Regions from separate parts of the Promicromonospora sp. NPDC060204 genome, predicted to be linked through region 1. Evidence: riboswitches for the same ligand, from Rfam matches in the RefSeq annotation. Region 1 holds a riboswitch; each other region holds the start of a gene.

Region 1 (5,457 bases):
TGTCGGTGGGGCCGCGCGCCCTGCGCACGGTCACCGGCCGCACGGACCTCGTGGACACCCGGCGCGGCACGCACTCCTCGGGCGCCTACTCGCGGGGCAACAACGTGCCCGCGGCCGCGGTGCCGAACGGCTTCACGATGTGGGTCCCGCTCACCGACGCCGCCTCCGAGCGCTGGCTGTACTCCTGGGCCGCGCACAACGGCCCGGACAACCGGCCGCGCCTGCAGGGCGTGGGCATCTCGCACGAGCCGAGCCCGTGGATGGGGGACCGCGACCAGCTCGCGTTCCACCTCGTGCCCGCCTCGGGCGACGGCGACGACGTGCCCGACGCAAGTCTCGACGCCCGCTCGATCGGCTTCTCGCACGACGACGAGACCGCCCGCCCGCACCGGTACGACGTCGGCCTGGACGACGGCGCGCGCGTGGCCGTCGCGGCGGCCGACCACGGCGGCGTGCTCCGCTTCACGTTCCCGCCGGGCGCCACGACGGGACACCTGCTGGTCGACGCCGTGGGCGACTTCGGCGCGGACGGCCCGCCCGTCTTCGTCACCGTGCACGACGACGGCACGCTCACCGGCTGGAGCGACCACGGCAGCCCGCTGTCGGTGGGCCGCAGCCGCATGTACGTGGTGGGCCGGATCTCCCGGCCCGTGCTCCGCACGGGCCGCGCCCGCGGGCGGGACCACGCGACGTACGCGACGGTGGCGCTGGAGTCCGGGGTGGGGGCGGACGGCGCCGAGGCGGGCCGCACGGTCGAGGTGCGCGTGGCGACGTCGTACATCAGCGAGGAGCTGGCCTGGCTCGCGCTGGAGCGCGAGGTGTCCGGGACCTTCGACGAGGTCGCCGAAGCCGCCCGCGCGCAGTGGGAGGAGCGGCTCGGCGTGCTCGACGTCGAGGGCGCCTCCGAGGAGCAGCGGGTCACGCTGTACTCGAACCTCTACCGGCTCAACCTGTACCCGTCGTCGTACACGGAGGTCGGGGCCGACGGCGCGCCCGTGCATGCCTCGCCCGTGCTCGACGGCGCCCCGGTGGTGCCCGGCGAGATGTTCGTCAACCACGGGTTCTGGGACACCTACCGCACCTGCTGGCCGGCCTACGCCCTGCTGTACCCGGAGGTCGCGGCCCGGCTCGCCGACGGCTTCGTGCAGCAGTACCGGGAGGGCGGCTGGGTCGCCCGCTGGTCGTCGCCCGGCTACGCGGACCTGATGACGGGCACGTCGTCCGACGTCGCCTTCGCCGACCTGTACCTGCGCGGCGTCGACCTGCCCGACCCGCTGGCGACCTACGACGCCGGGCTGCGCAACGCCACCGCCCTGCCCACCCGGTCCGGCGTGGGGCGCAAGGGTCAGGACTTCGCGCTCACCCACGGCTGGGTGCCGCGCGACGTCGAGGAGTCGGTGTCGTGGAGCCTCGAGGGCTACATCAACGACGCCGGGCTGGCGCGGATGGCGCAGGCGCTCGCCGACGCGCCCGGGACCCCGGACGGGCGCCGTCGGGCCCTGCGCGACGAGGCCGCCTACCTGCGGCAGAGCGCTCTCGGGTACGTGCACCTCTTCGACGCCGCCACGGGGTTCTTCCGCGGCCGCGCCCGGGACGGCGCGTTCGACCCGGCGCCGTTCGACCCGGACGCGTGGGGCGGCGACTACACCGAGTCCGACGCCTGGAACTTCCTGTTCCACCCCGTGCACGACGGCGCGGGGCTGGCCGCCCTGCACGGCGGGCGGGCCGGGCTGGAGCGGCTGCTGGAGCGGTTCTTCACCGAGCCCGAGCAGGCCGACAAGCCGGGGAGCTACGGGTCCCCGATCCACGAGATGTTCGAGGCGCGCGACGTGCGCCTGGGCCAGCTCGGACAGTCGAACCAGGTGTCGCACCACATCGCCTGGACGTGGTCGGTCGCCGGGCGGCCGGACCGCACCCAGGAGGTCGTGCGCGAGATCCTGACGCGGCTGTGGACCGGCAACGACATCGGGCAGGGGTACCACGGCGACGAGGACAACGGCGAGATGTCGGCCTGGTACGTGCTGGCCGCGCTCGGGCTGTACCCGCTGGAGATCGGCTCGCCGCGGTGGGCGGTCACATCGCCGCTGTTCGACCGGGCGGTGGTGCACCGGCCCGACGGCGACCTCGTGATCGAGGCGCCGGGGGCGGCCGGGCGGCGGTATGTGGAGGGGCTGGACGTGGCGGGTGGTGACGGCGCGGCTGCGGCGCGGGAGATCACTGCGCCGTCGATCGACAACGGTGACCTCGTCGGGGGAGCGACCCTGCGCTTCGTGCTGTCGGAGACCCCGACCCGGTGGGGTGTGCCGTCGGACGACGAGGCTGGTGCTGGTGCTGGTGCTGGTGATGCGGCCAGTGCCGCGGGGGTCGGCGACTACTCGGCGTCCGACCGGCCGTGGCGGCGTGCCGACGGCGGCTGGCGCGGCGTGGAGGGTGCGCTGCCGCACCTGACCGACGGCGACCTGACGACGTCGGCCGCGGTGGACGGCGTGCTCGACTGGGCTCCCGCCGCCGAGGTCCCGGCCGGATCGGTGCTGCGCGCCTACACGCTGACCTCTGGCCCGGCGTCCGACACGGCGCCGTCCGCATGGCGTCTGGTCGCGGCCGACGGCCGGGTGCTCGACGAGCGGTCCGGCGAGGAGTGGCGCTGGCCGAGCCAGCTCCGCCCCTTCGTGCTCGACGAACCGGTGCCGCTCACCGGCCTCCGGCTGGAGCTTGCCGAGCCCGGCGCCGTTGCCCAGATCGAGCTCCTCCTGGACTAGCCCCTCGCCGAGCCCACCCCGATCCCGAAGTGCGCTTCTACCCAGTCATTACGCCCGAAAACAGCCTGGTTCCGGGCCCAATGACTGGGTAGAAGCGCACTTCTGCGTTGTGTGGGCTCGGCGGTGTCGGTCGATCGCACGAGTTCGGCTGACCGCTCGGCTCGTCTCGTGACCCCGGCCGGTTCGGTGCGTGACTCCGGCTGGTCGCCGACGCCGGTGTGTGAGTGAGCAAGGGGCCAGGCGAGAGTGCGCTTCTACCCAGTCATTGGGCCCGAAAACAGCCTGGTTCCGGGCCCAATGACGGGGTAGAAGCGCACCTTGCTCGGGCGGGGCCGCGCCGCGTCCGCGCCCGCGTCCACCAGCACACCCCCGCCTGCCGGCGAGACCCTGGTCCCGGGATGTGAGATCTGGGCAAGGATCATTGACTTCTATGGGTTCCATTCGTATCTTCTGTGACATCGAGACCAACCACACCAATCCGATCGGAGAGATGTAGAAAGCCTCGACAGGTCATGAGTTCCGACGCGAAGCCCCGGCTGGTCGGACGGCAACCCCCCGCGCGGGTGGGTGCCCCGGGTGAGGACCAGGTCCACCGCCGCCGGCGGATGACAACACGCGTCGCTCGCCGATGGGCGAGCAGGTGAGGAGAACGACGATGACCCGGAGCGCTGCCCCCGCCGTCCACGTGTCCCTGCCGTCCCGGAACGTCACCGTGCGGGCTGGTGCTGCCCCGCGCGAGGACATGTGTTGTCACTGCTCCTGTCGCTGACGGCGACAGTCCCACACTGACAGCCCCGACGCGCTGACCGGTCGCCACAGGCGCCACCGGTCCGCCGCCCGGAACTCCTCTCGGCGCCGCACGCCGAGCCCCGGCCGTATCCGGCCCTCACGTTCCTGACCGGACGTCCCACTCCTGCCCTCTGGCAGCCACGCTCCCGGGTGACCCCTGGACGCCGTCGCGCACCCTGCGCGCGCCGGCCGGGTCCTCCGGGCGCCGTCGCGCAGCCGCAGCCCGAACGGAGCCCCGCCGTGCCGTACCCGTCGCAGCCCACGTCCCTCGCCCCCACCTCCTCCCGTCCCGTCGTGCTCGGCGTGGACCTCACCTCCGCCGGCGCCCGTCCGGGCGCCCACCGGGCACGTGGCCCGGTCGCGCCGCGTCCGTTCGACGGCGAGCGGTTCCTGCACCTCGTGCGGACCGCCGACCGCGGCCTGCTCGACTTCGTCAGCCTCGACGAGGGCTTCCTGCTCCATCCCGGCCGCAGCCAGGTCACTGGACGGCTGGACACGGCCGTCGCCGCGGCCCGGGCCGCCCGGGTCACATCGGGCATCGGGCTGGTCGCCGCCGTCGACACGGTGCACGTCGAGGCGGGCCACGCCGCCGTCGCGCTGAGCAGCATCGACCGCGCCAGCAGCGGCCGGGCGGGCTGGCAGGCCGTGCGGCAGGGCAAGCTCCCCGAGTCCGACGACGCCTGGGCCGCGCGCGTCGAGCTCGGCATCCGGTCCGTGACCCAGGTGTGGACCGGACGTCCCGGCAGCGGGTCGGGCGCGGTCGAGCTCGACGCCGAGGGCCGGTTCCGCGTGGACCACGACGGCATCCGGTTCGCCGTCCGGGGCCGCCGCGCCGAAGGAGACGCGCTGCCGCAGGTGCCCCCGCCCGTCGTCGTCCGCGTGCGCTCCGAGGCCAGCGCGGCGCTCGCCGGCCGCACCGCCGACGTCGCGCGGATCACCGTCACCGACGCCGCGCACGCGGTGCGGCTGCGCCGCCTCGTGCGGGACGCCGCGCTGTCCGCCGGGCGCGACCCCGAGGAGCTGCGCGTGCTCGCCGAGGTCTACGTGGTGCTCGCGCAGGAACGGGCCAGCGCGCGGGCCCGGCTCGAGCTCGTCGAGGCGCTGGAGGGCACGGCGGCCATGGGCGACGGGCTCGTCGTCGCCGACACGCCCGACGAGCTCGCCACCCTGATCGCCGACTGGACCACCGTCGGCGCCGTCGACGGGTTCCTGCTGCGGCCGTCCTCGCTCAGCTCCGACCTCGACACCATCACCGACCACCTCGTCCCCGCGCTCCAGCAGGCGGGCCTGTTCCGCACCGAGCGGACGGCGACGTCGCTGCGCGGCTCGCTCGGGCTGTCGGACGTCGAGGCCGCCGAGCGGGCGCTGCCCACGGGCCGGCTGCTGAGCGCCTGACGGCTTGACGACCCGACGAACCACAGACGACCCGGAGGAGACCACCATGACCACCCCTGAGCTGCAGACCCCCGACGCCGCGGGCGCCAAGGTCGCCGGCGGCGCCCTGCTGATCGACGTCCGCTCGGCCGCGGGCCGCGCCTCGGCGGGCGAGATCCCGGGCGCCACGCTCGCGGACCGCAACAACCTCGACGCGCTGTTCGGGCCGTCCGACAACCCGGCGATCACCCTCGACACGCCCGTCGTGATCGTGTGCGGCTCGATCAACGGCTCCGGCCCGGTCGCGGAGGCGCTCGCGGCCCGCGGCTACACCGACGTCTCGCACGTCGACGGCGGTTTCCCCGCCTGGAAGGAGGCCGGGCTGCCCGCGACGGAGGCGGCGGACCAGCCGGCGGCGGCAACGGCGGACCAGCCCGTCGTGGACACGGCAGGACAGTCGGCGACCGAGGCTGCCGACCAGCCCGCGACCGCCGGAGCGGACCAGCCCGCGACGGCGCCGAGCGCGGCACCATGA
Region 2 (5,457 bases), on a different contig from region 1:
TGGCCGAGTACGTCGCCAGGTCGCTGACCTCGGCCGGCGTGGCGTAGCGGTAGTCGGCGCCGTAGCGCTCGGCCGAGAAGGACGACGTCAGCCAGGAGGCGCCGGCGGAGAAGCCGGCCGAGGTGTTGTCGACGATCACGGACCAGCTCGTGCCCGCCAGGGCCGCGGCCACCTCGGACCGGAGCTGCGGCAGCATCGAGTACAGGACGTCGCCCGGGCAGGCCGTCGCCGTGTAGTCCCGGTGCCCGTAGATCTGGGTGGGCGCGATGCCGTACTGGTCGCAGATGTACGCGCACAGCTCGACCAACCGGCTCCAGAGCTGCGCGGGCGGCGTGGCGCTCGTGTAGGTGCCCTGGTTCTCGATGCCGATGGCCTGGCTGTTCTGCCCGGGGGCGTGCGCGCCCACGACCGTGCCGCTGCCGTTCTGCAGCCGCGACAGCGCACCGTGCCGGCCCTCCATGACGTACCCGCCGCGGCTCAGCGTGAGGTGCTGCCCGGTGTCCACCCAGCCGTTGGCGAAGTGCCACTGCTGGATGTCGCGCGCGATCTGGTACCCGGCGGCCTGCGAGTAGTCGGTGACGTTGGCCGACGCCGTGTGGTGGATCAGGATCTTGTTCGGGTTGGTCGAGACGGTGTCGATCGTGCCGCGGGCCGCCGCGGCGCCCCAGGTGGCGCAGCTCGCGATCGTCGGCGCGGCCACCTCGACCCCGGCCACGGCGCCGGGCGGCGCGTCGGCGGGCGCCTCGGGGTCCGGTGCCAGGGACGGCGGGGCGTCCGCCGTCCGCGCCGGGGCGGCGCCGGGCGCGCTCCCGGCGGGAGCCGCGGGCGCGGGGGCGGCGACGGCGGCGGGCGCGGCGATCGTCGCGCCCGCGGCACCGATGCCGAGGACGACGGCGCCGCGCAGCAGGTCGCGCCGCCCGAACGCGGCGTGGCTGTCGGGACTGCAGTCGGTGGAGCTGTGGTCGTGTTCGTGCACGGTGGGGCCTCCACGGTTCGGTCGCGCTGTGACGTGCCGATTTTCATCCGTAGTATCGGCCGCTCTGCCGACCGGCGGGTACATCACACCCACCCCATCCCCCACACAACATGCCCGCCCAACCCGTTGAGTGCTGGCTATTTGTTGGTTTCGGGCGTGGAAAGCAACAAATAGCCAGCACTCAACGAAGGGGTTAGGCGGCGGCTCGGCCTGTCAGGCCCACTCGGTCCAGGAGGTCCAGGGCCGGGCGGTGCTTGTTGAACGTGTAGACGTGCAGGCCGGGCGTGCCGGCGTCGAGCACCTCGCGCGCGAGCGCCGCGGAGAACTCGATGCCGTGCGCGTGCTGGGCCTCGGGGTCGACGGCGCCGTCGGGCGCGGTGAGCCGGTCGAGGTCGCGCAGGAGGTCCGCGGGCGCCGCCACCCCCGTGAGCTCCTGGACGCGGCGCAGGCGCCGGGCCTCGGTGGTGGGCAGGATCCCGGCCAGGATCGGGATGGTCACGCCCTCCGCCCGGGCCGCCTCGACGAACCCGGTGTACGAGTCCGCGCGGTAGAAGAACTGGGTGATCGCGAAGCTAGCGCCCGCCTTCTGCTTCTCCAGCAGCCGGCGCACCTCCTGCTCGCGCGTGGTGCCGGCCCCGGGGTTGCCGTCCGGGAACGTGGCGACGGCGATGGCCAGCGGCCGGGCGGCCGAGCGCAGCGCCGTGCTGACGTCGGCGGCGCACCGCCGCTCGTCCACCTGCCGCAGGAGCCGCACGAGGTCCACGCTGGAGCGCACACCGTCGGCCGGGGGGCGCCAGTCCGGCTCGTCGCGCGGCGGGTCGCCGCGCAGGGCGAGGAAGGACCGCACCCCGGCCTCGAGGAACTCCTCGATCACCGCGGACACGTCCTCGCGGGACGCGCCCACACAGGTCAGGTGGGCCACCGGGAGCACGGGCGTGCCGCGCAGCAGGGTGGCGAGCACCTCGCGCGCGGTGGCCCGGTCGCCGCCGGCCGCCCCGTAGGTCACGGAGACGAAGTCCGGGCGGGCCGCCACGAGCCGCTGCGCCGTCTCCCAGAAGTTGGGCGCGGCGTTCGGCCGGCGCGGAGGCATCAGCTCGAACGACACCGTCGGGCGGTGCGGGTGTACCTCGGCGACCATGGCTGCTCCATCGAACCTGGCGTGAGCACCTTGCGTCCCTCGCGCCGCGGCGACGCGGCAGAAGGTCGGCAGGTTGCTGCGGTGTCAGGGAGCCAGGACTCTCGACCGCTCTGGATGGGGTTCGCCACCATGTTAAGCGCCCGTCCAGCACTGGGACAGAATTCGTCCGGAGGTCGAGACGGCCCGGTCCACGGTGTGTGGACCGGGCCCGCCCGCTACTTCACCGACCCGGCCACCAGGCCGCCCACCAGGCGCTTCTCGATGATCATGAACAGGATCACCACGGGCACGATCGCCACGACGGACACCCCGAACACGTACTGCCAGGACGTCTCGTACTGGCCCACGAACTTGGTGAGCGCCACGGACAGCGGCTGGTTGCCCGCCGTCGTCAGCAGCACCAGCGACGCCGCGAACTCGTTCCAGGAGGCGACGAACGTGAACACGACCGCCGTCACGATGCCCGGCCAGACGAGCGGCAGGTTGATCTTGGTCAGGACGGCGAACGTGCCGGCGCCGTCGAGCTGCGCCGCCTCGTCGACCTCCTTGGGGATGCCCGCGAAGAAGCTGTGCATGATCCAGACCGCGAACGACAGGTTGAACGCGGCGTTGACCAGGATCATCGCGACCCACGTGTCGAGGATCCCGATGGCGATGAACTGCCGGAACAGGCCCGACGTCAGCACGGCGGGCTGCACCATCTGGGTCACGATCACGAGGAACAGGAAGAAGAGCCGGCCCGTGAACCGGAACCGCGCCGTGTAGTAGGCGGCGGGCAGCGCCACGGCCAGCACGAGCAGCGTGGCGCACAGCGAGATCACCAGGGTGGAGATCAGGTTCTGCGCCAGCGGCGTCTCGGGCGTGGACCACATCGTGACGTAGTTGTCCCAGTGCCACTCCGTGGGGAAGTAGGTGGGGTCGACCGACCTGATCTCGGCCTTGGTCTTCACGGAGCCGAAGAACATGATCAGGTACGGCAGCAGGAAGACCACCAGCACCACGAGCCCGGCCAGCAGCCGGAGCAGCAGCGACCCGAGCGGCACCTGGTCCGTCGTGTACTTCCGCACCCGCCTCCGGTTGTCCGACGGCGGCCGGGCCGCGCTGTGCGCGGTGGTCCCCGGGTCGGTGATCGCGGTCATCAGACCTCCTCCAGGGGGCGGACGACCCGCACGTAGACGGCGACGATGGCGATGACCACCAGGAACGCGATGACGGACAGCGCGCTGGCCAGGTCGATCTGCCGCTGGTTCTGCATGTACTTGAAGATCATCGTCATGACGGTGTCGGCGTCGTACCCGGGGATGGACCCCGTCATGACGCGCAGGATCGGCAGCGAGTTGAACACGTTGATGATGTTGATCAGCACCGCCACCGAGATCGCGCCCCGCAGCTGCGGCAGCACCACGCTGAAGTAGGTGCGCGCCCCGCTCGCCCCGTCGATCCGCGCGGCCTCCACGGTCTCGCCGGGCACCGTCTGGAGCCCGGCGAGCACCGTGTAGGTGGTGAACGGCAGGGACACGAACACGGCGACCGCCATGGCCCACGCGAACGCGGTGCCCGGGTGGCGAGTCCAGCCGTAACCCTCCGGCGTGCTGATCAGGCCGACGTCCACGAGGAACGAGTTGATGATGCCGAAGTACGGCTCCAGGCCGTAGTGCACCACCAGCGTCGTCATGACGACGCTGGAGGCCCACGGCACGATGACGGCCATCCGCACCAGCCGGCGGCCGGGGAACGCCTTGTTCAGCAGTGCCGCGAGCGCCAGCGACCCGATCAGGGTGCAGGCGACGACGACCACGACCCACACGACGGTGCGGCCGAGGATGGGCCAGAAGTACTGGAAGCCGATGACCGTCGCGAAGTTCGCGAGGCCCACTCCCCCGTCGTCCAAGCCGCTCTGGCTGATGTCGCGTGTCGAGTTCCAGAACATCAGGCCGACCGGGAACAGGACCACGGCCGCAATGAGTGCGACCGCGGGCCCGATCCACGGCAGGGCCTTCAACAGGTCCTTCACCAAGTTCCCCGTGCTTTCGGTTCGGCGTTGCGTGTGGTCAGCCGTGCCGGGCACGGCGGTCGGTGCGGGGCGTCAGCCCGCGTCGACCTGTCCCTGGATCTCGGTCAGGACGTCCTGCGCCGACTTCTTCCCGTCGAGCTGGCCGAAGAGGGCCTTGAAGGCGGAGTCCGCGGCCTGCCAGTCCGGGTTGGTGCTCGGGTAGAACTGCGCGTCGGGCAGCACCTCGAGGAACGGCGCGAGCGCCTCCTCGCCGGCGAGCTGCTCGGAGCCCGAGAGGGTGGTGGGCAGGAAGCCCTCGGCCTGGACCCACGGCACGTAGACGTCGGCGGAGTAGAAGTAGTCGAAGAAGGCCGTGATGGCCTCCTGCTTGTCGCCGTCGTTCTGGAACGCCATGAGGTGGTCGGCCACGCCCAGCGTGAACGGCGAGCCGTCCTCGGTGGGGATGGGGTGGATCGAGTACTCCAGGTCCGGGTTGTCGGACTCGATCTGCCCGACGCTCGGCGGCAGGCCGATCTGCATGCCGACCTTGCCCTGGACGAAGATGTCGAACAGCGGGCTGCGGTCCGTCGCACCGGCGTCGGCCTGCGTGGCGCCCTCGTCGATCATCTTCTTGGCGAACTCGGCACCCGGGAGGTTCTCGGGGGTGTCGATGGTGATGGCCTCGGCGTCGCCGAAGGTTCCGCCGCCGCCCCACAGCCACACTGCTGCCTCGGCCTGCGCCTCCTCGGAACCGAGCGGCATGCCGTAGCCGGCCACGCCGCCGCCGAGCTCCGAGACCTTCTTGGCGGACTCGAGCAGCTCGTCCCAGGTGGTGGGGACCTCGGCGCCGGCCTCCTCCAGGAGCGCGTCGTTGACGAACAGCGCGCGAGCGGAGGCGATGAACGGCAGGCCGTAGGTGGTGCCGTCCACCTGGGCGTTCTCCAGGAACGTGGGCTGGAAGTCGGCGTAGGTCTCCTCGGAGGTGACCTCCTCGACCGGGTACAGCAGCTCGTCCGCGGCGAAGCCGGCGAAGGGGCCGCCGTTGTAGATGTCGGGTGCGTCGCCGCCCTGGATCTTGGTGGCGATGACGGACTCGAGGTTGTCCCAGGACTCGACCTGCAGGTTGACGTCGATGTCGGGGTTGGCCTCCTCGAACCCGGCGATCACGTCGTCCCAGTTTCCCTGGGTGGCGTCGGAGTAGCTGGGGACGAGCAGGTCGAGAGTCGTCCCGTCGCCGGTCGCCTCCCCGCTGGACCCGCCGAACCCGCAGGCCGTCAGTCCGGTCGTAGCGGCGAGCGTGATCGCCATGATCCCGCCAAGCCTCTTGTACTGCGCCATTGCCGTCCCTCT
Region 3 (5,457 bases), on a different contig from region 1:
AGCTCACGAGCGCGGCCAGCGAGGTGAACACCGCGGACATGCCGGTCGCGGTCGCGTAGCAGGCGTCGGCGCCCTCGAGCTGGCGCAGGCGCTCCTCGAAGGTGTGCACCGTCGGGTTGCCGTAGCGCGAGTAGACGAACCGGTCGACGTCGCCCTTGAACGCGGCCTCGGCCTCCGCGGCGTTGTCGTAGACGTAGCCCTGCGTGAGGAACAGCGCCTCGCTCGTCTCCTGGAACTCGCTGCGCTGGTGGCCGCCGCGCACGGCGAGCGTCGCCGGGCGGACGCCGTCGGGGAGCGGCTTGCGGCCGGAACCGCCGGGGTTCGCGCCGGGCGGGTAAGCGCCGGTGACGGTCACGCGGGCCCCGCCGTCCACGGCAGGCCGGCGACCTTCCAGCCCTGCTGGTCCCGGACACCGTCGGCCCCGGGCGCGCCCTCGAAGCCCTCCAGCACGTTGTACGACGGCGCGATGCCCGACGCCGTGGCGAGCCGCGCCGCCGCGATCGAGCGCTGGCCGGAGCGGCACAGGAAGACGACAGGCCCGCCGGAGACGCCGGCCGCCTTGAGCTCCTCCAGGAACCGGGGGTTGGGGCGGCCGCCGGCCTGCACCCACTCGGCGAACACGGGCTGCTTCTCCAGCGAGGCCGTGTCCGGGATGCCGATCGTGCGCCACTCGCCGTCGGTGCGGACGTCCACCAGCGTGGCGTCCGGGTCGCCGGCGAGCAGGTCCCAGGCCTGCTGGGGCGTGATGTCGCCGGCGTAGCCGTCAGCCGGTCGTGCTTCGACGCGCGCGGGGTCGCTCATGATGCTCCTCCATCGGTCGTGGCGGTAGCACCCTCGTCCGTCCTCCGCTGCTGCGGGGAACGCTGGGTTGCTGCGGCGTCGTCGTGCCACGTCACTCGGCCGCTCGGGATGGTCGTTGCCAACCCTACGACATGGTGTCCGGTGGGTGGAACAGTGTCTCGACAGGTAACCCCAGTAAAATAGTAGGGAAAGCCGATCCTCGGTACGGTGACGCCGATGTCTGCTGACGAGGAGCCGCTGACCGGCGGGAACATGAACGCGGTGGTGCGCGTGGGCGACACGGTGCGCCGGACCGCCGGACCGTGGACGGCCACGGTGCACGCGTACCTGCGCCACGTCCGGGACCGGGGCGTCACGGACGTGCCGGAGCCCTTCGGGCTCGACGACCGCGGCCGCGAGGTCGTCTCGTTCCTCCCGGGCGATGTCCCGGGCTGGCCCGCACCGGAGTGGCTCTGGTCCGAGGAGAACCTGCGCGACGCCGGGCGCCTGCTGCGCCGGCTCCACGACGCGTCCCTCGATCTCGACCTGCCGGACGCCGTCTGGCAGCTGCCCGCCCGCGAGCCGGCCGAGGTGGTCTGCCACAACGACGCCGCGCCGTACAACATGGTGTTCCGCGCGGGCCGGCTCGCCGGCCTCATCGACGTGGACACGGCGGCGCCGGGACCGCGTCTGTGGGACCTGGCGTACACCGCGTACCGCCTGGCCCCGTTCGCGGGCGACGCGTTCGCCGGGGTGACCTACGACGTCGGGCACCTGGACCCGCTGGCCCGGCTGGACGCGCTGGTCGCCGCGTACGGGGCCTGCTGGTCGCGCGCCGACGTGCTCGGCACGATGGCGGAGCGCCTGACGGAGCTCGCCGCGTTCAGCGAGGCCAGGGCCGACGACGGCGGGCCCGCCGAGCTGCGCGACCATGCCGCGATGTACCGCTCGGACGCGGCCCGGGTCGCCGATCTCGCGGCCCGCGCGGCCCGCCCAGAACGTGGGACCAGCATCTGAGACATGCGTTGACAGGAGTTTTGCCCGCAGCACAGGATGGCCGCAGGTCATGAGCGCCAGCGTCAAGCCCCGGCTCGCTGGCCGGCAACCCTCCCTCCGCGGTGGGGTGCCCCGGGTGACGACCAGGCCGCGCGCAGCCCGCGTGCGGCAAGCGCGGGGGAACCTCCCCCAGGACTGTGCTGGAGGACGCCATGTCTGCTCCCACTCTCAGCCGTGCCACCGCGGTGACCGATCTCGCCCCGCTGCGCCCCGTCGTGGGCGGCGGGACGCTCGTCCCGCTCGTGGACGGCACGCAGGTCTCGTACGCGAACCTCGACGTCGCCGCGTCGGCCCCGGCCCTGCAGGCCGTCGCCGACCGCGTCACCCAGGTGCTGCCGCTGTACGCCAGCGTGCACCGCGGCGCGGGCTACCTCTCCCAGGTGAGCACGGCGCTCTACGAGACCGCGCGCCGCACCATCGGCGCGTTCGTCGGCGCCCGCGAGGACGACCTGACGATCATCACGCGGAACACCACCGACTCCCTCAACCTCCTCGCCGGCTGCGTCCCCGCGCAGGCCGACGGCGAGCCCGGCCGCGTGCTGGTGCTCGACGTCGAGCACCACGCGAACCTGCTGCCCTGGCAGCGCACCACCGGCGCGACCGTGCTGACCGGTGGTGCCACCGTGGCCGAGACCGTCGCCCAGATCCGGGAGGAGCTGGCCGACGCCGCCGAGGACCGCCCGTACGCCCTCCTCGCCCTGACCGGCGCCTCGAACGTGACCGGCGAGTCCCTCCCGATCGCCGAGATCGTCGCCGTCGCCCACGAGTTCGGGACGCGCGTGGCGCTCGACGGCGCCCAGCTCGTGCCGCACCGCCGCATCTCGCTGGAGTCCACCGGCGTGGACTACCTCGCCTTCTCCGGGCACAAGACCTACGCCCCGTTCGGCGCCGGCGTGCTGGTGGGTCACCGCGACTGGCTCGACCAGGGCACGCCGTACCTCGCCGGCGGCGGCGCCGTCCGGCGCGTGCGCGTGGGCGGCACCGACTGGCACGAGGGGCCCGCGCGCCACGAGGCCGGCTCGCCCAACGTGATCGGCGCGGTGGCGCTCGCGGCGGCCTGCGAGGAGCTGGCCGCGCTCGACCCGGCCGAGGTCGTGGCGCACGAGAACACCTTGCGCCGCCGGCTCGTGTCCGGGCTCGAGGCGATCGACCGCGTCGAGGTCGTGCGGGTCTGGGCGGACGCCGTCGACCCGGTCGGCGTCGTCACCTTCACCGTGACCGGGTACGACCCGGGACTCGTCGCCGCGTACCTGTCCGCGGAGCACGGCATCGGCGTCCGGGACGGCCGCTTCTGCGCGCACCCGCTGCTCGGCCGGCTCGGGTTCGACGCCGGGGCGGTGCGCGCCTCGGTCGGCGTCGGCACCGCGGGCGAGGAGATCGAGCGCCTGATCGCCGCCGTCGGCAGCCTGGTCGAGGACGGCCCGCAGGCCGGGTACGACGTCGTCGACGGGCTGTGGGTCGTGACCGACGACCCGCGCCCCGTGCCCGAGGGCTCCGGCCTCGCGGGCCTGCTGGCGACGGCAGCCCTGGGCTTCGACGAGGCCTTCGGCTGCCTCCCGGACGAGGACTGACGGCTACAGCGCGAGGGCCACGCAGATGCCGCCCATGGTGAGGTCCAGCCCGATGCACCACAGCGCGAGCGAACGGTTCACCACGACGTCGCGGCGGTAGTGCACCACGTCCCACCCGGCGTGCGCGGCGAGGGCGAGGCCCGCGAGGGCCAGCCCGAGCCGCGGCTCCAGGAACAGGGCTGCCGTCGCGACCCCGAAGAAGCCGGCCATCGCGGCGGCCTGCGGCCACGTCGCGCGGCGTCCGCGGGCCAGCCCGATGCCGGCCAGGACCAGCCCCACCAGGACGAACGCGATCCAGCGCGGCGTGTCCAGCAGCTCGGACGCGACGGGGATCGCGGACGCCAGGAGGGCGACGAGCCAGGCCGTCCAGCGGACGCCGGTCACGGCGGCGGCCAGGTAGCACAGCGTCGCGACGCCGATCGCGGTGGTCGGGTCCTCGGCGACGGCGTCCTGCCAGGTGCCGCCCACGATCGCCGTCCCGCCCACCAGCAGGGCGAAGCCCGTCAGAATGCCGAGCACGATCCAGGCGGTGTTGGCGGGCCAGGTCCCGGTCCACCGGCTCGGCCGCGCGGGGGCGGTCGTCTCGAACGTCTCGGCCATGGTCCCGTTCTCCCTGTCCCGGCGCTGTGGCGCCGTCGCTGTTGGATACCCACTAGGGGTACCCAAGCACGCGTCGCCGGGCCGCGGAACCACATTCGGCCACCACCGAAGTGTCAGGCGTACAGGTCCCTTGGTGGACCTGTACGCCTGACACGTCAGAGCGGAAAGGCCTGCGGACGGGGAAGCGCCGCCTCGATCTGGGCCGCCAGCGCCAGCAGCGTGAGCTCTCCGCCCGGCCGGCCGATGATCTGCACCCCCATGGGCAGCCCGGCCGGCGCCTCGGCGGTGGGCGCGGTCCAGTGGGTCGGCACCGTGATCGCGGGCAGCCCGGCGACGTTGAGCATCGACGTGAAGGGCGTGTACTGGCACTGCTGCTCGAAGTTCCGCTCCGGATCCTCCGCGTCGTACCAGCCGATCGGCCGCGGGGTGAGCGCGAGCGCGGGGGTCACGACGGCGTCGTAGGCGCTGACCTGCGCCACGAGGGAGCGCTCGAAGCCGGTGAGCGTGCGCACCGCCTCGGCGAGCTGCCGGGCGGGGACCGTGCGGCCGGTACGGATGAGCCACTGCGTCAGCGGCTCCAGCTTGTCCAGGGTCTCCGGGTCGTCGATCGGCACCGCTGAGGCGCCGCCCATCCACAGGGTCCGGAACGCCGGGGCGTACTCGGGGGCTGCGGCCAGCGCGAACTCGTCGACCTCGTGCCCCAGGCCGGCCAGGGCGCCCACCCCGGCGTCCAGCGCGGCGCGGGCCTCGGGGGACACGATGATGTCGTAGAAGCCGTCCCACGCCGACGACGTGGTCACGCCGATCCGGGCGAGGCGACCGGGGTCGCCGGCCTCCTCGGCAGGCAGCTCGGCACGCTGCGCGGCCGCGAGGTAGGCACCCGCGGCGTACGACGGCGCCCGCAGCGTGTACGGGTGCGCGACGCCGCCCCCGGCGCGCCGCGGGAGCATCGCCTCCAGCAGCAGGGCGGCGTCGGCGACGGTGCGCGCGATCGGCCCGTTCACGACCAGCCCGCCCAGGGAGTCGACGCCGCTGCCCGCGGGCAGCAGCCCGCGCGTTGGCTTGAGGCCGACGACTCCGCAGGCCGCCGCGGGGATGCGGATCGACCCGCCGCCGTCGGACCCGGGCGCGAACGGCAGCAGGCCCGCCGCCACCGCGGCGGCCGCTCCGCCGCTGGAGCCACCCGCGCCGCGGCCCAGATCCCAGGGGGTACGCGCCGGGGCGGCGCCGACCGGCTCGGTGTAGGCCGGGAAGCCCAGCTCGGGCGCGGCAGTCTTGCCGAGGCTGACGATCCCGGCGTCGTCGAGCACCTGCACGATCTCGTCGCTCTCCTCGGCCGGCGGCAGGCCCGCGAAGGCGCGCGACCCGAAGCCGGTGGGCACGCCCGCCCTGTTCCACAGGTCCTTGTCCCCGGTGGGCAGGCCCCACAGGCTGCCCGACGGCGGCGGCG
Region 4 (5,457 bases), on a different contig from region 1:
CAGCAGCTCGCGCAGCGCCGGCTCGTCCACCTGCACGACGCCGATGCCCGCCGCCTCCAGGTCCGTCACCTCGTCGCGCAGCGCCAGGGCGACCTGGTCGGCGGTGTCGCCCAGCGGCAGGTCGTCGCGCACGAACGACCAGGCCAGGATCGTGACCGGGCCCGTGAGCATGCCCTTGACCGGCTTGTCGGTCAAGGACGCCGCGTACGCCGTCCACTCGACCGTCAGCGGCGCGGGCCGCGACACGTCGCCCCACAGGATGGGCGGCCGCACACAGCGCGAGCCGTACGACTGGACCCAGCCGTTGACCGTCGTCGCGAAGCCGTCGAGCTGCTCGGCGAAGTACTGCACCATGTCGTTGCGCTCGGGCTCGCCGTGCACCAGTACGTCCAGGCCCAGCTCCTCCTGGAGCGCGACCGTGCTCGCGATCTCGGCGCGCATGGCGGCCGTGTAGTCGGCGTCGGACAGCTCGCCCCGCACCCACGCGGCGCGCGTGCTGCGGATCTCCGAGGTCTGCGGGAACGACCCGATGGTCGTGGTCGGCAGCGGCGGCAGGTTGAGCCGCGCCTGCTGCGCGGCCGCCCGCTCCGCGTACGGCGCGCGCTCGACGTCGGCCGCGGTCAGCGCGGCGGTCCGCTCGCGCACCGCGGGGACGACGACGCCGGGCGCCGCGGCGCGGGAGCTCACCGCCGCGGTCGACTCGGCGAGCTGGTCGGCGACCGCCGCTCGGCCCTCGGTCAGCGCGGTGGCCAGCGTGACGACCTCCGCGACCTTCTGGTCCGCGAACGCGAGCCACGACTTCAGGTCGGCGTCGAGGCGGGGCTCGTCGGCGACGTCGTGCGGCACGTGCAGCAGCGACGTCGAGGTGCCGACGGCTACAGTCCCGGCGCCGACGCCCGTGCCCGGGGCCGCCAGGCCCTCCAGGACGGTCAGGCGGGCGTCGAGGTCGGCGCGCCAGATGTTGTGGCCGTCGATCGCGCCCGCGACCAGGGTCTTGGACTCCAGGCCGGGGACCGGTCCGGTCGGCGCGGCACCGCGCACCAGGTCGATCGCGATCGCCTCGACGTCGGTGCCGGCCAGCAGGGCGAGCCCGTCGCCGGCCTCGCTGCGCAGGTCGCCGTACGGGGCGGTGACCAGGATCGCGGGGCGCTCGGCGGCGGCGCCGTCGGCCCCGGACGCGGCGGGGGAGAGCTCGGTCGCCAGCGTGGCGTAGGCCCGGCGGACGGCGTCGGCGACCTCGTCGAAGGGGACGTCCAGCAGGTCCGTGACCAGGGCGGGTTCGTCGAGCTGCACCCAGGGCGCACCTGCGGCGGCGAGCGCGCGCAGCAGGTCGGCGTAGGCGGCGACGACGTCGTCGAGCCGGTCCAGGGGGCGGAAGCCCTCGGGGGCGTCGCCCACTGCCTTGCTCAGGAGCAGGAACGTCACCGGGCCCACGAACGCGGGGCGCGTCACGACGGCCTGGCCGCCGTCGGCCGGCTGCGCCAGCTCGGTGAACTCGCGCACGGCGCGGTCGTCGACGAACCCGATCGGGGTGTCCGGACCGATCTCCGGGACCAGGTAGTGGTAGTTCGTGTCGAACCACTTGGTCATCTCGAGCGGCGCGTTGTCGCCCTCGCCGCGGGCCACCGTGAAGTAGGCCGAGAGGGGCAGGCGCCCCCCGTCCGTGGTGAGCCCGGCGAAGCGGTCGGGCACGGCGCCCAGCAGGGCGACGGCGTCGAGCACCTGGTCGTAGTACGAGAACGAGCCGGGGACGGCAGCGTTGCCGGCGTCCAGGCCCAGGTCGACGAGGCGGCGGGCGGTGGTCTGCCGCAGGTCGCGGGCGGTCGCCTCCAGCTCGTCTGCGGTGGTGCGGCCGGCCCAGAAGGACTCGACGGCGCGCTTGAGCTCGCGCCTCCGGCCGATGCGCGGGTAGCCCAGGATCGTGGCGGTGGGAAGGTGCGGGTTCGTGACTGCCATGCGTATCAGCTCCATCGGACCTGGCGTTAGCACCTTGCCCCGAGATTGGCGCCTCGGAGGTAGGTTGCTGCGGTGTCGTGGAGCCAGGACTCTCGACCGCTCTGGATGATGAGACTTGATCGTAGGCATGCCCGGGATGTGGTCGGCAAACCGTCCACGCCTCGGACAAATCGGGGTCATAAGTTTGGTGATGGATCCGGCTGACCGTTTCGGCATCCGGTGATGGATTCTGACGTTCCCCGAGGACCGCACCCAGCGGGCAGCTCCCCGAACAGATCGGAACCACACCATGTCGAAGATCCTGATGGTCGTCTCTGCCGCGAACAGCCTGCGCCTGGCCGACGGCACCGAGCACCCCACCGGCTACTGGGCCGAGGAGGTCGCCGCCTCCCACCGGGTCCTCACCGCGGCCGGCGCCCAGGTCGACGTCGCGACGCCGGGCGGCGTCGCGCCCACGGTCGACGCGGTCAGCCTCGACGAGCGCGGCGGGGTGCCCGCCGCCGACGCCGCGGAGTTCCGCGCCTACCTCGACGGCATCGCCGGCCAGCTCGCCCACCCGCTCACGCTGGCCGACGTGCGCGGCGACGACTACGACGCGATCTACGTCCCGGGCGGTCACGCCCCCATGGCGGACCTCGCGCACGACGCCGACCTCGGCCGCCTGCTGCTCGCGGCGAACGACCGGGGGACGACCGTGGGCGCGCTGTGCCACGGCGTCGCCGCGCTGCTCAGCGCCCAGGAGCCGGACGGCACCTTCACCTACGCGGGCCGGGCGCTCACCTCGTTCACGGACGAGGAGGAGCGCCAGGGCGGCCTCGGCGACGCCGCGCCCTACCTCGTCGAGTCACGGCTGCGCGAGCGCGGCGCCGTCGTCCAGGTCGGCGCACCCTGGAGCAGCACCGTGGTCCAGGACGGCAACCTGATCACCGGGCAGAACCCGCAGTCCAGCGCGGCCGCCGCGGAGGCGGTGCTCAAGGCGCTCGCCGCGCGCTGAGCCCGGCTAGCCTGTGGGCAGGACGACGACGGAGGGGGTGCCGGTGCCGGGTCTCGACCTCCTCGCCACGTTCCTGGAGGTCTACCGCACGGGGTCGCTGTCGGCGGCGGCCGAGCGGCTGGGCGTGAGCCAGCCCGCCGTCACCGGGCAGCTCGCCCGCCTGGAGGAACAGCTCGGGACTCGCCTGTTCGTGCGGTCGCGCCGGGGCGCCGAGCCCACGGAGCGCGCCGTGGCGCTGGCCGCCGAGGTGGGGCTCCACGTGGACGGGCTCCGGACGGCGCTCGGTCCCCGCGACGTCGAGCCGGCGGTGCGGGGGCTCGTCCGGATCGGCGGGGCGGCCGAGCTGATGACGGTGCGTGTGCTGCCCGCGCTCGTGCCGCTCGTCGCGCAGGGCCTCCAGCTCCGTACGGCGCTCGGGCTCGGCGACGAGCTGCTGGCCGCGCTGGCGGCCGGCCACCTCGACCTGGTCGTGTCCTCGGTGCGCCCGCGGCAGGACGCTGTGGCGGCGACGCCGCTGGTCGACGAGGAGTTCCTGCTCGTCGGGCCTCCGGCGCTGGCCCACACCGTGGACGCGGGGCGTCTGGCAGCCGACCCCGTGGCCGCCCTGGCGCACCTGCCGCTGGTCGCCTACGCGGAGGACCTGCCGATCGTGCGCCGGTACTGGCGCAGCGAGTTCGGCCGGCGGCCGCCCAACACGACGGCGCTGGTGGTGCCCGACCTGCGCGCCGTGCTCGCCGCCGTCACCGGCGGTGCGGGCGTGTCCGTGCTGCCGCAGTACCTGGTCGCGCCCGCGCTGGACGCCGGGCAGGTGGTCGAGCTCCACCACCCCGAGGCGCCCCCGTTGAACACGCTGTATCTCGCGGGACGCCGCGGCGTCCCGCACGGGCCGGCGGTCGCCGCCGTCCAGGCGCGGCTGACCGAGGCCGCCGCGGAGTGGGGGAGTCTCTAGCGGGTCATGTCGCCGGGCCGGTCACGCCTCGGCGCACTCGTCGCTCTCCACCGGACCCGAGAGGCCGACGAGCGGCGGGTAGGCCGAGACCCGGAGCTCCCAGCCGGCCGGGTCGGTCGCCGTCACGTAGGAGTCGCCCCCGTGCTCGGCGTGGGTCACGTCCGACAGCGGGTCGAAGCCGTGCTCCTGGAGCACCGGGTCGAGCCCGGCGGCCAGGTCGGCGAGGCCGTCGCTGGGCTCGTACAGGTCGCCCTCGCCCAGGCTCTCGGCGAGGAAGAGCACGCACTCGCCGTCCGGCTGCTCGGTGAGGGACGGGAAGCGGTCCTTGGCGGTCCACTCGACCTCCGGGACGGCCTCCTGGAGCGCGCCGAGGACGTCGTCCAGCGCCGCCGTGTACTGCTCGGTCGCGGCCTCGCGTGCGGGGGCCGGCTCTGCGGGTCCGGCCGGGACGTCGGGACCCGCAGAGCAGGACGTCAGCACGGCGGGGAGCAGCACGGCAGGTACGAGCACGGCCCGCACCAGCACGGCCCGGACCGGCACGGCAGGGACCAGCACCGCGAAACGTGCCCGTAGGGGGAACAGGGGCTGCATCCGTCTCCTCGCTGGTGCTCGACGCCGTCGTGCCGGGGACGCTACCAGGCACGACGGCGTCGCGGTCAGAATGTCGCCGCGGATTCCCCGGGCACGCGACGGCTCCCGGCGGTCTCCCGGGGAACACGTTGCACAGCCGAGGAGGTAACGCTCAGCTAGCACTGCTACCTCAGCGTTACGCCCTCGGACGCGTGACGTCTTCCCCGAGGCCTGCCGGGTGTGCGCGGGCTGTCGCCCCGAGCACGACGGCCACCGCCGTCAGCGCCGCGCTCGCCGCCAGGGGTCCGGCGGGCCCGAGCGCCACGACGGCGCTCCCGCCGAGCACCGGTCCGGCGAGCGCGCCGAGGTTAAGGGCGACGGTCGAGAACGCGCCGCCCATGGTCGGCGCGCCGTGGGCCGCCGCCATGCTGCGGGCGATCAGCGTGCCGCCGACGGCGAACGACAGTGCGCCCTGCACAGGCGCTAGCACCCACACCGTCACGGGGCTCGCGGGGAGCGCGGCCCACAGGACCCAACCCGTGAGCAGGGCGGGGCCGGCGATCACGAGCAGGCGGCCGCCGTGGGCGTCGGCGAGCCGGCCCGCGGCCGAGACCCCGGCGAAGGCGCCCAGGCCGAACAGGGCCAGCACGGCCGGCACCAGCGCGGACCCGAGGCCCGCGCCGTCGGTGACGACGACCGCCAGGTAGGTGCACGCGCAGAACGTCGCGCCGTTGACCAGCACCCCGAGCACGAGGTGGCGCAGCAGGCGCGGGGAGCGCAGCGCGGCGAGCTCGGTCCGTAGGTCCAGCCGGGCGCGCGGGGTACCGGCGTCGAGCCGCACCGGCGTCAGGCAGGCCACGGCGACCAGGGCCGCGGCCGCGACCCCGGCGATCGCCCACAGGGCGGAGCGCCAGCCCCAGAGCTCGCCCAGCAGCGCGCCGGCGGGGACGCCGGCGACCAGGGCGAGCGTCGTGCCGCCGAGGATCAC

The links. Region 1 has a riboswitch for S-adenosylmethionine ahead of ACFWEJ_RS09400 (LLM class flavin-dependent oxidoreductase). Riboswitches for the same ligand answer to the same signal wherever they lie in the genome.
Region 2: it holds a riboswitch for S-adenosylmethionine, as region 1 does, so the genes downstream of both, ACFWEJ_RS26420 (methylenetetrahydrofolate reductase) here and ACFWEJ_RS09400 (LLM class flavin-dependent oxidoreductase) in region 1, are expected to answer to the same signal.
Region 3: it holds a riboswitch for S-adenosylmethionine, as region 1 does, so the genes downstream of both, ACFWEJ_RS24785 (aminotransferase class V-fold PLP-dependent enzyme) here and ACFWEJ_RS09400 (LLM class flavin-dependent oxidoreductase) in region 1, are expected to answer to the same signal.
Region 4: it holds a riboswitch for S-adenosylmethionine, as region 1 does, so the genes downstream of both, metE (5-methyltetrahydropteroyltriglutamate--homocysteine S-methyltransferase) here and ACFWEJ_RS09400 (LLM class flavin-dependent oxidoreductase) in region 1, are expected to answer to the same signal.

What each region holds. Positions count from the first base shown of each region.
Region 1 covers NZ_JBHWZO010000053.1:16,034-21,490, forward strand. Annotated here, with positions in the region: gene ACFWEJ_RS09395 (GH92 family glycosyl hydrolase) at 1-2,759, shown strand, start outside; SAM riboswitch class IV at 3,268-3,379, shown strand; gene ACFWEJ_RS09400 (LLM class flavin-dependent oxidoreductase) at 3,789-4,943, shown strand; gene ACFWEJ_RS09405 (rhodanese-like domain-containing protein) at 4,990-5,457, shown strand; gene ACFWEJ_RS09410 (GNAT family N-acetyltransferase) at 5,454-5,457, shown strand, end outside.
Region 2 covers NZ_JBHWZO010000333.1:148-5,604, reverse strand. Annotated here, with positions in the region: gene ACFWEJ_RS26425 (N-acetylmuramoyl-L-alanine amidase) at 1-976, opposite strand, end outside; gene ACFWEJ_RS26420 (methylenetetrahydrofolate reductase) at 1,170-2,114, opposite strand; SAM riboswitch class I at 2,119-2,235, opposite strand; gene ACFWEJ_RS26415 (carbohydrate ABC transporter permease) at 2,330-3,253, opposite strand; gene ACFWEJ_RS26410 (carbohydrate ABC transporter permease) at 3,253-4,128, opposite strand; gene ACFWEJ_RS26405 (extracellular solute-binding protein) at 4,201-5,445, opposite strand.
Region 3 covers NZ_JBHWZO010000280.1:1,046-6,502, forward strand. Annotated here, with positions in the region: gene ACFWEJ_RS24770 (O-succinylhomoserine sulfhydrylase) at 1-355, opposite strand, end outside; gene ACFWEJ_RS24775 (rhodanese-like domain-containing protein) at 352-801, opposite strand; gene ACFWEJ_RS24780 (phosphotransferase enzyme family protein) at 1,018-1,797, shown strand; SAM riboswitch class IV at 1,843-1,957, shown strand; gene ACFWEJ_RS24785 (aminotransferase class V-fold PLP-dependent enzyme) at 1,989-3,407, shown strand; gene ACFWEJ_RS24790 (hypothetical protein) at 3,411-4,007, opposite strand; gene ACFWEJ_RS24795 (amidase) at 4,163-5,457, opposite strand, start outside.
Region 4 covers NZ_JBHWZO010000147.1:7,820-13,276, reverse strand. Annotated here, with positions in the region: gene metE (5-methyltetrahydropteroyltriglutamate--homocysteine S-methyltransferase) at 1-1,956, opposite strand, end outside; SAM riboswitch class I at 1,965-2,068, opposite strand; gene ACFWEJ_RS18145 (type 1 glutamine amidotransferase domain-containing protein) at 2,246-2,950, shown strand; gene ACFWEJ_RS18140 (LysR family transcriptional regulator) at 2,994-3,899, shown strand; gene ACFWEJ_RS18135 (hypothetical protein) at 3,921-4,490, opposite strand; gene ACFWEJ_RS18130 (Cmx/CmrA family chloramphenicol efflux MFS transporter) at 4,666-5,457, opposite strand, start outside.